DNA from 2 places in the Paenibacillus chartarius genome. Region 2 is predicted to be linked to the other one. Evidence: riboswitches for the same ligand, from Rfam matches in the RefSeq annotation. Region 2 holds a riboswitch; the other holds the start of a gene.

Region 1 (7,853 bases), on a different contig from region 2:
CACGCCGTGCAGCCGAGCGCGGATGCCGCTTGCGCCTCGGCCGCTAGTCCCGCGAGGCCTGCGCGAAACGTATCCTCATCGCGGCGCCATTCCACGGACAGGCCGATCGAGCCGATCCGCACGCGTCCTTGACCGGCGTCCTCGAGCCAAGCTTTCGCGCCGGTCACGCTTTGCTGCTGAGCGATGAGGTCAATAAGCTCCTGGCCTCCGGCATCGACGGCGTCGAAGCCGTGCTGCGCCGCGAGACGCACGAAGCTGTCCAGTCCGCCGACATCGCCGATGCCGGCTCGCGTAAGCCCTTTCAACATACCAATCAATCCTCCCTGTGCAAGTGCTTTATAGTCCCAATTGTATACGAAAAAAGCGGCGCAGCTGCACCGCTTTTTCGGACGTTTGTCTCAATATTTCGTTGGTAACGGCGGCGGTTATCGATTTGTTCCGGCCGTTTCGTCGTGCGTCTCGTGATCTCCCGGATAATTGCGCTGCATCCCCTCGTGGAGCTCCCGGTTCTCGTAGCTTTGCCGGTTGGGCGGACGCTGGTCGCGGCGCCATTCCGTGCTTTTGCCCAGCGACTCCGTCTCCAGGGAGGTGCCGTACGGGCCTTCCGGAAACTCCTCAGGAATGAGGTCGTTGCGCTGCGATTCGACGGTCGCCAGATCCGTGCCTTCATCGCGGAATTCGCGCTTGAAGCCGTTCTGATGGCGGCGAGCTTCAGCGATTTCATCTTGCGGAATATCCTGCATAGGAAACCTCTCCTTCATTCAGGGGTATTCCTATGTAGGATGTCCGCAATTGGATTAAATATCCGTGAAATTAATGGCGCCTACGATTTGTTCCAGGAAGGCGCGCAGCTCGGCGGCTTCTTCCTCCGTCAGCTTGAAGGCGTGCTCCAGGTAGCCTTCCTCCTCGAGATCGTCCGGACCGATAATGCCGCTGCGGCTGCTTTGAAGATCGATGATCACCTTCTTGCCGTAGTAGCGGTTCGTCGTCATAATCGCGAGGTCGAAGCGACGCATGGATTCGCCGATAAAGCAAACGAAGCGCGTCGACGTCTGTTCGGTATGGTCATATAAAAAATCGTAATCGGACATGGAAATCCCTCCTATGACCATGATTATATCGCAAAACGGCAGGGAACAAAATCAAAACCCCCTTGCATGGGCTCGTTCCGCATGGTATGATTTGGATAATTCAATAAATGCGGAAGGAAGCACCTTCTCTTGACTGGACGTACGAATGTCGTACATCCGTGAGAGAAGGTGCTTTTTTGCTTTGTTGAACGAAAATTCGAGAGCGAATTAAGGAGGAGTAACGATGAATTTGGTGTTCATGAGCAGCTTGGAGAAGGACGGTGCGGAGGGGCATGCCGTAAGCGCCCAGGTGACGATCGGCGAACGGCATGGCGTATGGAACGTGATTTGGAACGAGGCCCGGGCGGACGGCCCGACGACGCAGGAAGTGTGGTACGAAGGCATTTCATGGGACGAGATGCTGACGACGTTCCGCATGCAGCTGCAGGACAAGTGGCTGCAAGGGTTTTCGCCGCTCGTTGAAGCGACGATTGAAGGACGAATGGAGCTGTCCGGCAAAGGGCGGTTCAATGCGATGCTGCAATGCTACAGCGACAAATTTACGAATGAAGCGGCTTATGAGAAGCTTCGGGAATGGCGGCGGGAGCAGGCTCAGAAAGAAAGCAAAGCGGCATACTTGGTGGCAACCAATCGCGTGCTGCGCTTAATCTCGGCATTCCTGCCGCAAACGCCTGAAGAGCTGGCGTTAATTCCGTGGCTTGGCGAGCAGAAGGCTAAGCTGTACGGTCCGCAGCTGCTTGCCGTCACATCGGCATTCGAACGCACGACGGCATTTCCGCTCGACTGGGTGGAGGAGGCGCTGGGCGAGGCGGCGTTCGAAGCCTGGCTGCGCGAGCAGAAGGTGCTGAAGCTGCGCACGGAGCAGACGCTTCAGCAGCAGAAGCGGCAGCTGCTGGAAGGCATGGCGCGCGGGCAGCGGGTGGAGACGCTGGCCGCCGAGCTGTCGCTGTCGCGCCGTGAAATCGTACAGCGGATCGAGACGCTGGATCAAGAAGGCTACGACATCGAGATGCTGCTCAAGACGGAGCTCGAGCTTGTGCCCGAAGCCGAGCGCAGCAAGGCACGGCGCGCCTTTGAGCTGGAAGGCGTCAGGTATTTAAAGCCTGTACTGCACCGCATGTATACGGAGGATGAGTTAAAGGCGCTGGATTTGGATCGGGCTTACGAGTGGCTGCGCTTGATGCGGCTGCAATATCGGAAAGAGAAGCTGGCCGCCGCTTGAGCTAGAGCACCTTTAAGCGATGGGACGGGAGCGAGAGGCAAGATATTATGTAGAGATAGGAAAAAGGATGATCATAAACGTTTTACGGTCTTGGACCGAGGACTTCGCGAGGCTAGAGGGCGTTAAGCAAATAGGCAGCCCATCCTCCGGCGAGGATAGACTGCCTATTTGACCGGTTCCGTCAAAGCCAATTTTTCTTCTTAAACAGCAGGAACATGGCGATCCCCAGAACGATCATCGCGCCGACGATCAGCTCGCCGCTGTATTGCACATGCATAAACGGAACGTTATCAACATTCATTCCATAGATACCGGTAATAAACGTCAGCGGTACGAAAATCGCCGTCAGCGCCGTAAAGACTCTCATGATTTCGTTCGCGCGGTTCGCGACGGACGACTGGTACGCTTCCCGCAAGTTCCCCATCAAATCGCGCAGCGTATCGAACGTATCGACGATTTTCACCGCGTTCTCGTAAACGTCGCCGAAGTATTTTTGCCACTGGGATGAAATCAGCTTCAAGTCCTTCTTGTTCAACGTTCCGATCACGTCGCGCTGCGGCACGAGCACCTTCTTCAGCCACAAGATTTCGCTTCGCAGACCGATAATCTCGTTCAGGTGCGATTGCTTCGTATGCATGAGAATATCTTCCTCGAGCTTCTCGATCTTCGCTTCGATCCGGTCGCCGACGGCCGTGTAATTATCTACGATCAAGTCGACGAGCTGATATAGAAAGTGGTCGGCTGCGTTCACTTCTTCTTCCCACAGGAACGGCTTGATCATCCGCAGCTCGTGAATTTTTTGCCTGGTAACCGTTATAATGTAGTGCTTGCCTAAGAACAGGTTTAACGCGCGGAGAAAAATTTCTTCATCATCGAACCGGATGCTATTGATAACAATGAAATAGTGCGTATCATAAAATTCGATTTTCGGCCGTTGCTCTTCTTCGCTTAAGCAGTCTTCCACGGCAAGATCATGCAGTCCGAACAGAGGCTGAAGCACTTCCAGATCCTCCACGGTAGCGTCGATCCAATAAAAGCCGTTATCAGGCGGCGTAAGGGTGAGCGTAGGCTCTTCGATCAATGTGAATACGCCGTTTTGCACCAAGCGAATTTTCATCGGATCCACCCCTTATCTGGAAGCGGGCCTGGGCATACCGGGCTAGAGGCAACGATAGACGAACCCGGGCCAGCTTCGTGTGATGTATTGAGTTGTCAAGGTTACGCCGCGACTCGTCGGGTCACCGTCCATCGTTATCCCCCCTTATTGCCGAATGGGCTGAACATTATTCACATCGAGGAAAATTCGTGTCGAGCACTCTGTAAGTATACTCGTTCGATATCGGTTCTTCAAGCGTGGAGCAAGGCCTTTTCGATGTTTTTTTTGTATAGTATGGTATGCGGATAAGGGAGAATGGTTCGTGCTTAAGAGGGCTGCCGAGGAAGGAAAATCCTCTTGACCGGCGGGGCTTTTTCCATTACTCTAGATGTAGAGTTGCTACATAACTGAATACCTGTAAGCTCTTATCAAGAGTTGGTGGAGGGACTAGCCCGATGAAACCCGGCAACCGGCCGAACGATTCGCATATTGCGGACGAGGCACGGTGCTAAATCTTGCGGAGGCGTAAGCTTCTGAGAGATGAGAGAGGACATTGCTTATACGACGAATGGCCTTTCTCTGAAATGGAGAAGGGCCTTTTCTTATCTCATCTCATTCTCACATATTAAGGAGGGTACCGGAATGCCGATCAAAATTCCCGACAATCTGCCTGCCAAAGAAGTGCTCAATCAAGAAAATATTTTCGTCATGGATGAGAGCGTTGCGTTCCATCAAGACATCAGACCGCTGCGCATCGCCCTTCTGAACTTGATGCCGACGAAGGAAACGACGGAGACGCAAATCCTTCGCTTAATCGGCAATACGCCGCTGCAAGTCGATTTCGTGCTGCTGCACCCGCGCACTCATACATCCAAGAATACATCCGCCGAGCATTTGGAGGCGTTCTATAAGACGTTCGATGACGTGAAGCATGAGCGCTTTGACGGCCTCATTATTACCGGTGCGCCGGTCGAGACGCTGGAGTTCGAAGAGGTGAACTACTGGCAGGAGCTGCAGCAAATTATGGATTGGAGCAAGACGAACGTAACGTCGACGCTGCACATTTGCTGGGCCGCCCAGGCCGGGCTGTACCATCATTACGGAGTGCCCAAGTACCCAGTGGACAAAAAAATATTCGGCGTGTTCCCGCACTTCGTCGCGAAGCAAAACGTGAAGCTGCTGCGCGGGTTCGACGAATGGTTCTACGTCCCTCAGTCGCGTCACACGGAGGTACGCCGCGAAGACATTATCGGCAAGCCCGGGCTGGAAATTTTGTCCGAGTCCGACGAGTCGGGCGTGTATATCGTTGCTTCCGAGGACGGCAAACACATTTTCGTAACCGGCCATTCCGAATACGATGCGTGTACGCTGAAATGGGAATATGACCGCGATGTGAGCAGAGGGCTGGAGATCGACGTTCCGAAAAATTATTACCCGAACGACGACCCGACCCGCGAGCCTCGGGTGACGTGGAGAGCTCACGCAAATCTGCTGTTCTCCAACTGGCTGAATTACTACGTTTACCAGGAGACTCCGTTCGATTTGACGTCCGAGAGCCTGGCAAGCGCTAGCTTATAATAATCCATTCATGCGAGAGGAGCTTTTCTGTGAAGCACATTGAAAGCCGTTTAGCCCAAATCGGTTCCCAAGAAGAGCCTGTCACCGGAGCGGTCAGCTTCCCCGTGTACCAGGCTACCGCATTCCGCCATCCTAAGCTGGGGCAGAGCACCGGCTTTGACTACGCCCGGACGAAGAGTCCGACGAGAGCGGTGCTCGAGAAGGCGATTGCCGATCTGGAATCGGGCGATGCCGGCTTTGCGCTATCGACAGGCATGGCGGCGCTGCAAACGATCTTTGCGATGTTCAGCCAAGGCGACCATTTGATCGTATCTCTCGATCTGTACGGCGGTACGTACCGCTTGCTGGAAAAAATTATGTCCCGCTTCGGCGTGACGGCTTCTTACGTGGATACGAACGATCTGGATGCGCTGGAGACGACGGTGCGGCCGAATACGAAGGCGGTGCTCATCGAGACGCCGACGAACCCGCTGATGATGGTTACCGATATTGAGCTTGTCGCCGCATGGGCGAAGAAGAAAGGGCTTATCACAATTGTCGACAATACGCTGCTGACGCCGTACTTGCAGCGACCGCTGGAGATGGGCGCCGATATCGTCATCCACAGCGCGACCAAATACCTCGGCGGACATAACGATGTTCTGGCCGGCCTGATCGTTACGAAGGGGAAGGAGCTGTCGGAGCAGATCGGCTTCCTGCACAACTCGATCGGTGCCGTCCTCGGGCCGCAGGACAGCTGGCTGCTGATGCGCGGGATGAAGACGCTCGCGCTGCGGATGGAGCGCCATGAGGCGAATGCGACAGCGATCGCCCGCCACCTCGAACAGCACCCGATGGTGGCCGAAGTGTTCTATCCGGGCCTCGAGTCGCACCCGCAGCATGCGATTCAGAACAAGCAGTCCAAGGGCAACACCGGCATTTTCTCCTTTAAAATGAAAGACGCCCGCACGATCGAGCCGATCCTGCGCCATATCAAGCTCATCGCTTTCGCGGAAAGCCTTGGCGGCGTCGAGTCGCTGATGACGTATCCGGCCGTGCAGACGCATGCCGACATCCCGGAGGAAATCCGCAGAGCCGTCGGCGTCGACGATCGTCTGCTGCGTTTCTCCGTCGGTATCGAGCATGTGGACGATCTGATCGCGGATCTGGATCAAGCGTTCGCGGCTGCGGCTGAAGAGCTGAAGGGCGGGGCGCTGTAATGGGACGCGGCAATCGGGAAGAGGAGCAAGCGAAGAGCTTTGCAACGAAATTAATTCATTTTGAGGGTGCGTACGATACGGCGACGGGGGCTTCCAGCGTGCCGCTCTACCAGGCGTCGACGTTCCATCAAGCGGATGTTGAGGCGGGACAAACGTACGATTACACCCGTTCCGGCAACCCGACACGGCAGGTGCTCGAAGATTACATCGCTCAGCTGGAAGGGGGCGTCCGCGGCTTCGCGTTCGCTTCCGGTATGGCGGCGATCTCCTCGGCGTTCATGATTCTGTCGGCGGGCGATCACGTGATTTGCACGGAGGATGTGTACGGCGGGACGTACCGGCTGCTGACAACGATCATGAACCGGATGAACGTGGAAACGACGTTCGTCGATATGACCGATCTGGAGCAGGTGAAGGCGGCGCTCAGACCGAACACGAAGGCTGTGTTCATTGAGACGCCGTCCAACCCGACCTTGAGAATCACCGATATCGGAGCCGTCGTACAGTGGGCCAAGCAGCATGAGCTGCTGACGATGCTGGACAATACGTTTATGACGCCGTATCACCAGCGGCCGATCGAGCTTGGCGTCGATATCGTTCTGCACAGCGCCACGAAGTTTCTCGGCGGTCACTCCGACGTGCTCGGCGGGCTTGCCGTCGTAGCGAGCGAGGAGCTTGGCAGGCGGATGAAGGCGATTCAGAACGGGATGGGCAACGTGCTCGGCATTCAGGATTCGTGGCTGCTGATGCGCGGAATGAAGACGCTGAAGGCGCGTATGGACGCCCATGAGCAAGGGGCGCGGCGGCTCGCGGAGTGGCTGGCGGGCCGCTCGGACATCTCGGCGGTGTACTACCCGGGCTTGCCGAATCATCCGGGCCGTGCCATTCACGAGAAGCAGTCGAAGGGCTACGGTGCCGTCGTTTCTTTTGACGTCGGTTCGGGGAAGCGGGCGAAGCGTCTTATGGACAAGGTGACGATACCGCTTGTCGCCGTTTCGCTCGGGGCGGTGGAGAGCATTTTATCTTATCCCCCGCTCATGTCGCATGCAGCGATGCCGAAGGAAGTCCGCGCGGAGCGCGGCATTACGGACGGAATCCTCCGCTACTCGGTCGGACTTGAAGATATCGAGGATATTATTGCCGATCTGGACCAGGCGCTCGCAGAGTAGGCGGCTTTGTGGTAGGATGGAAGAAGCGAAATTTTACTTTCTATCCTGTACAACGAAGGAGTGTGCGAGTCATGACCGCGAGTCCAATCGACCGCATTCTAGATAAAGCCGTCGCCGGCGGCCGCCTCGATGTCGAGGAATGCATCACCTTGTACGAATCGGATCAAATCGAAAAGATGGGTCACGCCGCCAATCAGATTATGCTGAAGTGGCATCCGGAGCCGATAACGACGTTCGTGATCGGGCGTAACGTCAACTACACGAACATTTGCGACGTGTACTGCCGGTTCTGCGCGTTCTATCGGCCGCCGGGCTCGGCGGAAGGCTATGTGCTGCCCGACGAGGTCATTTTCCAGAAAATCCAGGAAACGATCGATGTCGGCGGTACGGAAATTTTGATGCAGGGCGGGACGAACCCGAATCTGCCTTTCAGCTACTACACGAACCTGCTGCGTGAGATTAAGAAGCGGTTCCCGCAAATTACGATGCATTCGTTCT
Region 2 (7,853 bases):
CCTCGGCATCGTCCTGTTATACGCAGGCTTATGCGCGCTTATCGGCTGGAAGGCCTTCGTGCTCGTGCAAGCTCCGATCTTTTATATTTCCGGGCTTCTCGGTTTTTGGCTGTTCTACGTGCAGCACCAATTCGAGGATTCCTACTTTGAAAATGAAGACGAATGGTCATATGTGCAAGCGGCAGTGGAAGGAAGCTCGTATTACAAGCTGCCGGCGGTGCTGCAGTGGCTCACCGGCAACATCGGCTTCCATCATGTGCATCACCTGAGCCCGAAAATTCCAAACTATAACCTGGAGCTGGCTCATGAGTCGGTGCCATCGCTGCAGAAAGCGACGACGATTACGGTGAAGTCAAGCTTGAAGTCGCTGCGATTCCGGCTGTGGGACGAACAAACCAAAACATTCGTTACCTTTAAGGAAGGCATGCGGCTATCCCGCACAAGGCGGAAGGAGAACGCCACTTCATGCAATTCTGGAATCAAGTTTCACGCAAAAATACCGGGCTGAGTCCGTATGTCTGGGTTGTTTTCTATATCCTGCCGTTTTACTTTATATTTCATTCTTCATCCAGCTATGAAATCGCCTCCGGCATTGCGATGATTATCGTTTATTTAATCTGCTACGTGCTGTCCTTTGTGTCCAAAGGATGGCTCGTTTATTTCTGGACGAGTGTGCAGATCGTGATCTCCTTCGCTATGGGCTTATTGTTCGGCTATGTATACTTTTCGCTGTTCCTGGCGTTCTTCATCGGCAATCTCAAGAATCGCATCGCGTTTTTCATCCTGTATTCGATCCACATCGTCAGCACGTTCGCCGCCGTCAATTACGGGTTCGCCACGCTGAATCCCGTGCTGCTGCAGCAGCTGCCGTTCGTATTTCTATGCTTGATCGCCGTCATCCTGCTCCCGGTGAACACGTATAACCGGAACAAGGAGGAGCGGCTGAACGAGCAGCTGCAGGATGCGAATAAGCGCATTTCGGAGCTGGTCAAGCTGGAGGAGCGGCAGCGCATCGCCCGAGATTTGCATGATACGCTCGGCCAGAAGCTGAGCTTGATCGGCCTGAAGAGCGACCTTGCCCGCAAGCTGATCGAACACGACCCGAAGCGGGCTGAAGCGGAGATGATCGATGTGCGGCAAACGGCCCGAACGGCTCTGAAGGAAGTGCGGGAGCTCGTCACGCATATGCGCGGGGTCAAGCTGGAGGATGAGCTGCAGCTGGTATGGCAAATTTTGGATGCCGCTCAGATTGGGCTCAACGTGAAAGGCGACCCGAAGCTGACGAACGTCTCTCTGCTAGTGGAAAACGTGCTGTCCATGTGCCTCAAGGAGGCCGTAACGAACGTGGTGAAGCATAGCAAAGCGACGGAGTGCTCTATCGAAATTCGCCAGGAGTCTACGGAGCTGGTTGTGACGGTGCGGGACAACGGCGTCGGGATGGCCGATGCCGCACGCTCCAGATGGGGCAATGGCATTCGCGGCATGAAGGAACGGCTGGAGTTCGTCAACGGCACCTTCGACATCGTTACGGCCTGCGGTACGACAGTCGTCATGAGAATTCCGAATTCATACCGGCAGGCGGAGGAGGGAACAGAGTGATCAAGGTCGTTATCGCCGAAGATCAGAAAATGCTGTTGGGCGCGCTCGCCGCGCTGCTGGAGCTGGAGGAAGATATCACGGTCGTCGGGAAAGCGAGCAACGGCGATGAGGCTGTCAAGCTTGTAGGCCAGCTCCAGCCGGATGTTTGCATCATGGACATCGAAATGCCGGGAAAGGGCGGTCTGGAGGCGGCTGAAGAGCTCAAAGGCAGCGGCTGCAAGATCATCATCCTGACGACGTTCGCCCGTCCGGGCTATTTCGAACGGGCGCGGAAAGCCGGCGTAAACGGCTACTTGCTGAAGGACAGTCCGAGCGAGGAGCTTGCCGCATCAATTCGCAGTGTAGTTGCAGGAAGGCGAATTTACGCTCCGGAGCTGATCGACGAGGCGTATAGCGAGGGGAATCCGCTCACCGAGCGGGAAAGTGAAGTGCTTCTGCTCATGGCCGACGGCAAAAATACGAAGGAAATTGCGAACCAGCTCTTTCTGACGACCGGAACCGTCCGCAATTACGTGTCCGTCATCCTCGACAAGCTGGACGTCAGCAACCGGGTCGAGGCGATTAAGCGGTTTAAAGATAAAGGCTGGTTTAAGTGAGCATAGCGCTCACTATTTTTGTATGCGGAAAAAGTGGGGGAAGCCTGTTTGTGCGGATATACAGGGGACTTTGTTTCGTTTTGAGATTATTATCCAAGTGTTAAATAAGTATTGACTTGCAGTCCGCCGGGATTTATACTGACAACTGTTACCTTGATTATCTCATATACGTTCACACAACTTCTTATCCAGAGTGGCGGAGGGACAAGGCCCTATGAAGCCCGGCAACCAGTTCGCGGAGAGCGCTCTACGAATGGCTTGGTGCCAAATCCTTCAAAATTGCTCAGGCGGTTTTGAGAGATGAGAAGGGAGCGACATTCGATATTCGTATTCGAAGCTGCAACCTCTCTTGTCTCCGGGCAGGAGAGGTTTTTATTTTGGCAATAGTGAGGAGAGACCTATGGTGCCGATGATTCGGCTTGAAGGCATAACGAAGCAATACCATACAGGATCCAAGCAAGTGGACGCTTTATCCGGGGTCGATCTGACCGTTGCCCGCGGCGAGATCTTCGGCGTTATCGGCCATTCCGGCGCGGGCAAGAGCACGCTGCTGCGCAGCATTAATTTGCTGGAGCGTCCGAGCGGCGGGCGGGTCTTCGTTGATGGCAAGGAACTGACGGCGCTCGGCGCGAAGCAGCTGCAGTCGGAGCGGCGTCGTATCGGCATGATTTTCCAGCACTTTCATTTGCTTTCGTCGGCAACGGTGGCGGACAATATCGCGTTTCCGCTGAAGCTCGTGAAGACGCCGAAGGCGGAGATCGAGCGGAAGGTGAGCGAGCTGCTCAGCTTGACGGGGCTCGAGGACCACCGCCACAAATATCCGTCCCAGCTGTCGGGCGGACAGAAGCAGCGCGTCGGGATCGCGAGGGCCTTGGCGAATGATCCGCAGGTGCTATTATGCGATGAAGCCACTTCGGCGCTCGATCCGCAGACGACGAACTCGATTTTGAATCTGCTGCTGGATATTAACCGTCGGTTCGGGCTTACGATCGTGCTCATTACCCACGAGATGCATGTCATCCGGTCGATTTGCGACCGGGTTGCGGTCATTCACGGAGGCCGGCTGGTGGAGCAAGGTCCGGTAACCGAGGTGTTCCTGAAGCCGCAGCATCCGGTTACGCGGGAGTTCATCGAGCAGGTGACCGACCCGGTCGAGCTGCCGTCCTCAGGCGATGAGGCGGCGCGGCTGCTGAGGCTTACCTTCCTCGGCGATTCGACATACGAGCCGATCCTGTCCCGCGCGGTGCAGTCGACCGGCGTAACGTTCTCGATTCTGCAGGGGACGATCTCCAAGCTGAAGGACACGCCGTACGGGCAGCTTGTCGTCAAGCTGGAGGGAGACGGCGAAGCCGTTAAGCAGACTATAGAAACGCTGCGTGCAAACGGGCTTGATGTGGAGGTGCTGTAAAACGATGGATGTTTCCAAAATCAGTTGGCCCGAAATCGGGCAAGCGACGCTGGACACGCTCCAGATGCTCGGGTACTCCGCGCTGTTCACGTTTCTCGTCGGCCTGCCGCTTGGCATTGTGCTCTATATGACGGCGAAGGGCGGACTGCTGCAAAACGCACCGCTCTACAGTGTAATCTCGCTCGTCGTCAACGTGCTGCGGTCGTTTCCGTTCGTTATTTTGATGATCGCCGCGATTCCGCTGACCAAATTGATCGTCGGCACCTCGCTCGGGGTGGAAGGAGCGATACCTCCGCTTGTCATCGCCGCTTCGCCGTTCTTCGCCCGGCTGGTGGAGAGTTCGCTGCGCGAGGTGGACCGCGGTGTCATTGAGGCGGCCCAATCGATGGGTGCCTCGCACCTGCAGATCATTTGGAAGGTGCTGCTGCCTGAATCACTGCCGGGCCTGCTCGCCGGCATTACGATTACGACGGTAACGCTCGTGTCGTACACGGCGATGTCAGGGCTGATCGGCGGCGGCGGGCTCGGGGATTTGGCGATCCGTTACGGGTACCAGCGCTTCGAAAAGGAAGTCATGATCGTTACCGTAGTTATTTTGATTGCGCTAGTGCAGATTCTGCAGATGATCGGGGACCGACTCGTCCAACGTTTCAGCCGCAGATGATTCACATAGAAAAAAAGATAGGTTTAGGAGGAATCATACGATGAAAAGAGCTTTTGTAGCTGCAACACTGCTGTTCACCCTTGCCGCTTGCGGCAGCAAACCGGAGGCGACGACGCCGTCCGCTTCCGCTCCGGCAACGCCGGCTCCGGCCGCTGCGAAGGAAGTGACGCTGAAGGTCGGCGCTACGGCCGTGCCTCACGCGGAAATTTTGAACTACGTGAAGCCGAAGCTGAAGGAGCAGGGCGTGAATCTGGAAGTGAAAGAGTTCACGGATTACGTACAGCCGAACGTTCAGGTGAACGAGAAGCAGCTTGACGCGAACTTCTTCCAGCACACGCCGTACCTTGAAGATTTCAACAAGAAAAACAATATGAGCCTCGTCAAAGTAGCGGGCGTTCACATCGAGCCGTTCGGCGCGTACTCCAAGAAAATCAAGAAGGTCGACGAGCTGAAGGAAGGCGCTACCGTTGCGATTCCGAACGATGCAACGAACGGCGGCCGCGCGCTGGCGCTGCTGGAGAAGAACGGTCTGATCAAGCTGAAGGAAGGCGTAGGCATCGCCGGCAAAGTGAGCGACATTGCCGGGAATCCGAAGAAGCTCAAAATTAAAGAGCTGGAAGCGGCGATGCTGCCTCGTACGCTGGATGAAGTCGACCTCGCGCTGATCAACACGAACTATGCGCTGCAGGCGCAATTGACGCCGACGAAGGACGCTTTGTTCACTGAGGACAAAGACTCTCCTTACGTGAACATTCTCGTTGCGCGTGCCGATAACAAAGATTCCGAGCCGATGCAGAAGCTGGTGAAGGCGCTGAATTCGGAAGACGTCAAGAAGTTCATCGACGACAAGTACAAGGGTGCCGTCGTGCCGGCGTTCTAATCATAGCTATAACGAAAACAGACAGGGCTAATAAAGCCTGTCTGTTTTTATGTTGGGCTCAGCGGCGCGATGCCGGACCGAAGCGGCGAGGAAAGCACGGAATTTTCCAAGGAACCGGAGTTTTCATTGTTATCGAATGTAAAAAATAGGTAGGGCGCCCTAGGAGAAGTCACGGAAACGTGTTCAGCAATTTGTGCTGCAGCGGATGAAATTTTGGGACTTTAGGTCATTTTTTACATTTGAATGATTAGAATATAATAATAATAAAGCGTCATATAGAGAATACGCTGCGGAGGATACCATACTATGTCCCAATCTTACTTACTAGACATTGAAGAAGTCGTTGCGCTACTAGGGATCGATCCGGTCAGCTTCGAGCATTGGAAAGCTTGTAACGTGGCAGTAGAACGGCGAATGTTTGTGCAAGAGCTCGTATCGCCTCAAGAAAAAATAGATCGCATTGAACAGTCCGGGTCTCCGTAAAGACCCGGACTTTCGGTTTTCATAGGGGACCCGTAATGTTTGCTGTGAGCTCGTACGGCACGTCATTGCATATTTGACTTGAAAACGGCTAGCGGGAAAATATACCTCTAATTCGCGGCGTTTTGCCGATTTGCGTCATCTTGGCGGAAAAGCTCCATCTAATTTTAGGCAGCTTCGCTGTTTTGGCAGTTTGCCGGTGAATTAGGCGGAGCTTTTCCCGCTATAGATCAGAAAACCGGGCTTCGGGGGAAAATAAGCAGAGAAATTCCATCTAGTCATCATGCTTCATACGCAGCAGGACGATACCATGAAGAAGGTCAGAGAAGCTCCAGCTGTAGCTGCGGATCGCGGGTCCGAGGCGAACCGCTTTCTTGAACGACGGAAAGAATTCTGCGAATAAGTGACCAACGCGCAAAAATGTTTTTTTCCACGAACTGTCCATCCGATTGATTCGTGTTTATCGGCAATTTCGGCGGGTGGTTGATCAATAAGACGATTTATGTAAATTTACATTTAACACAATTTACACTTTGTGCAACCGATAATCAGTCCTATGAGGGGTAACGCGGAAGACAGCCGTCTACTGTTGTCTGTCTTTTTTGTAATCCAGATTACGGAAATTATGGTGCTGCCGTCCTATAGACGAAATTACCAAAATCCACTTATCTGGTACTTTTTGTATATTTTTTCATGGGTGTCTTTCCGCATCTTCGTTTGTGTGATACCATCTGTACCGACATAAATCGGGGGTGGGACAGTTAAGGCGTTTAAGAATTTGTTAACTTGAAAATCCGTGAAATAAATTTACAATTCATACAAAATATCTTAATAATATCCTCTGCAATTATTTTAAAATGCGATAACATTGCGTTAAAGTTTAGCAGTTACCTTAGAATGAGATTCGATTTCGGCGCTGGTCGGTGGCTCGCGGGCCAAGTCCCGTTGTTCTCATTCTCATGAACATACGCCATTTTCGCGAGTATTCGACAACGAATTTCCATTGGCAATGGATATCATCTTTTTTATGGAAATATGTCAATATTTTCCGAATGTAATATTGGCGTCACCATCGCGCAGCTTATGCTCCTGCATGCCAACCTCAAGCTTCATCACCTTTCGCATTTTACTTCCCAGAACTGCACAACAATACCGTAAGCTTGTCCGGAACCAAAAAATTGTCGTAGTGGAGGATCGTTTGATGATACAGAAGTCTATGCTGCATTCGTCGCTGCTGAACAAGGAAACGTACTGGAAGCATTCCGTAGGAGAGCGTTCGTTCGAGGAAGTTGAATTCTCGATTGAGGCATCTGTCAGCCGCCGTTTGAACGAATGGCCAGCTCAAGAGTCTTATTCCGTGGATACGGTGATTCACGCAGTTTGGAGCTTGCTGCTATCCCGATATGAGGACGCCGAGGAGGTCTCTTTCGAGTCTCTCGTATGGGGACCGGCTTTTCCTAACCCGATTGCCATGCACATCTCCGTGAACGAATCGGCAACTTTCGGCACACTGCTGCATATGATTCAGGATCAGTTCCGTCAGGCGTCCGTGCAAGGGAGTGGCATGGCGGACACCGAACGGACCTTGGAGCGTTCTCCTTGCGATTTTCATATTGTGACAACCGCCGTACAAGAGCAGTGGATGATTAAGCTGCTTTACGACGCATCGGTGTATGAACAAAGTGTTGTTCAGCGGATTGCGGGACATTTCGGCGTTGTGCTCGAGGCGGTGGCCGGAAACCCGGATACGGATTTAAGCGGCATCGACATCTTGACGGCAGACGAACGGCGCCAATTGAACGGCTACAACCAAGCCGTGTTCGAATTCGACAAGGAGCGCTCGATCCATCATTTGTTCGAAGAGCAGGCGGCGCTTCGTCCGGATGAGGTCGCGATCACGTGCGACGGCATCCGTCTTACATACGATGAGGTAAACCGGAATGCGAACCGGATCGCCCATTGGCTGATCGGCAGAGGCGTCGGCAGCGAGCAGCTGGTGGCGATCCTGATGCATCGTCAGCCACGGATGGCGGAGTGCATCCTTGCCGTCTGGAAGGCCGGCGCAGCTTACGTGCCGCTCGATCCGGCCTACCCGCCGGAAAGGATCAAGAGCATCGTTGCGGATTCCGGCTGCGTGATGGTGCTGACCGACTCCGGCATCTTGGAATCGCTGGGCTCGCCGGCAACCGAGCTTGCTTGCCCGGCAGCGAATTTGGATGAATTGCA

What was found. Region 2 has a riboswitch for S-adenosylmethionine ahead of ACFFK0_RS26280 (methionine ABC transporter ATP-binding protein). Riboswitches for the same ligand answer to the same signal wherever they lie in the genome.
Region 1: it holds a riboswitch for S-adenosylmethionine, as region 2 does, so the genes downstream of both, metA (homoserine O-acetyltransferase MetA) here and ACFFK0_RS26280 (methionine ABC transporter ATP-binding protein) in region 2, are expected to answer to the same signal.

The regions. Positions count from the first base shown of each region.
Region 1 is NZ_JBHLWN010000019.1:57,304-65,156, forward strand. It holds gene ACFFK0_RS03445 (sugar phosphate isomerase/epimerase family protein) at 1-308, opposite strand, end outside; gene ACFFK0_RS03450 (hypothetical protein) at 426-743, opposite strand; gene ACFFK0_RS03455 (DUF3055 domain-containing protein) at 798-1,091, opposite strand; gene ACFFK0_RS03460 (HRDC domain-containing protein) at 1,315-2,313, shown strand; gene corA (magnesium/cobalt transporter CorA) at 2,495-3,430, opposite strand; SAM riboswitch class I at 3,832-3,956, shown strand; gene metA (homoserine O-acetyltransferase MetA) at 4,052-4,987, shown strand; gene ACFFK0_RS03475 (aminotransferase class I/II-fold pyridoxal phosphate-dependent enzyme) at 5,017-6,186, shown strand; gene ACFFK0_RS03480 (trans-sulfuration enzyme family protein) at 6,186-7,355, shown strand; gene mqnC (cyclic dehypoxanthinyl futalosine synthase) at 7,427-7,853, shown strand, end outside.
Region 2 is NZ_JBHLWN010000105.1:123,792-131,644, reverse strand. It holds gene desA (Delta(5) desaturase DesA) at 1-508, shown strand, start outside; gene ACFFK0_RS26290 (histidine kinase) at 466-1,599, shown strand; gene ACFFK0_RS26285 (response regulator) at 1,596-2,195, shown strand; SAM riboswitch class I at 2,377-2,502, shown strand; gene ACFFK0_RS26280 (methionine ABC transporter ATP-binding protein) at 2,605-3,603, shown strand; gene ACFFK0_RS26275 (methionine ABC transporter permease) at 3,608-4,267, shown strand; gene ACFFK0_RS26270 (MetQ/NlpA family ABC transporter substrate-binding protein) at 4,308-5,147, shown strand; gene ACFFK0_RS26265 (hypothetical protein) at 5,454-5,630, shown strand; gene ACFFK0_RS26260 (non-ribosomal peptide synthetase) at 6,829-7,853, shown strand, end outside.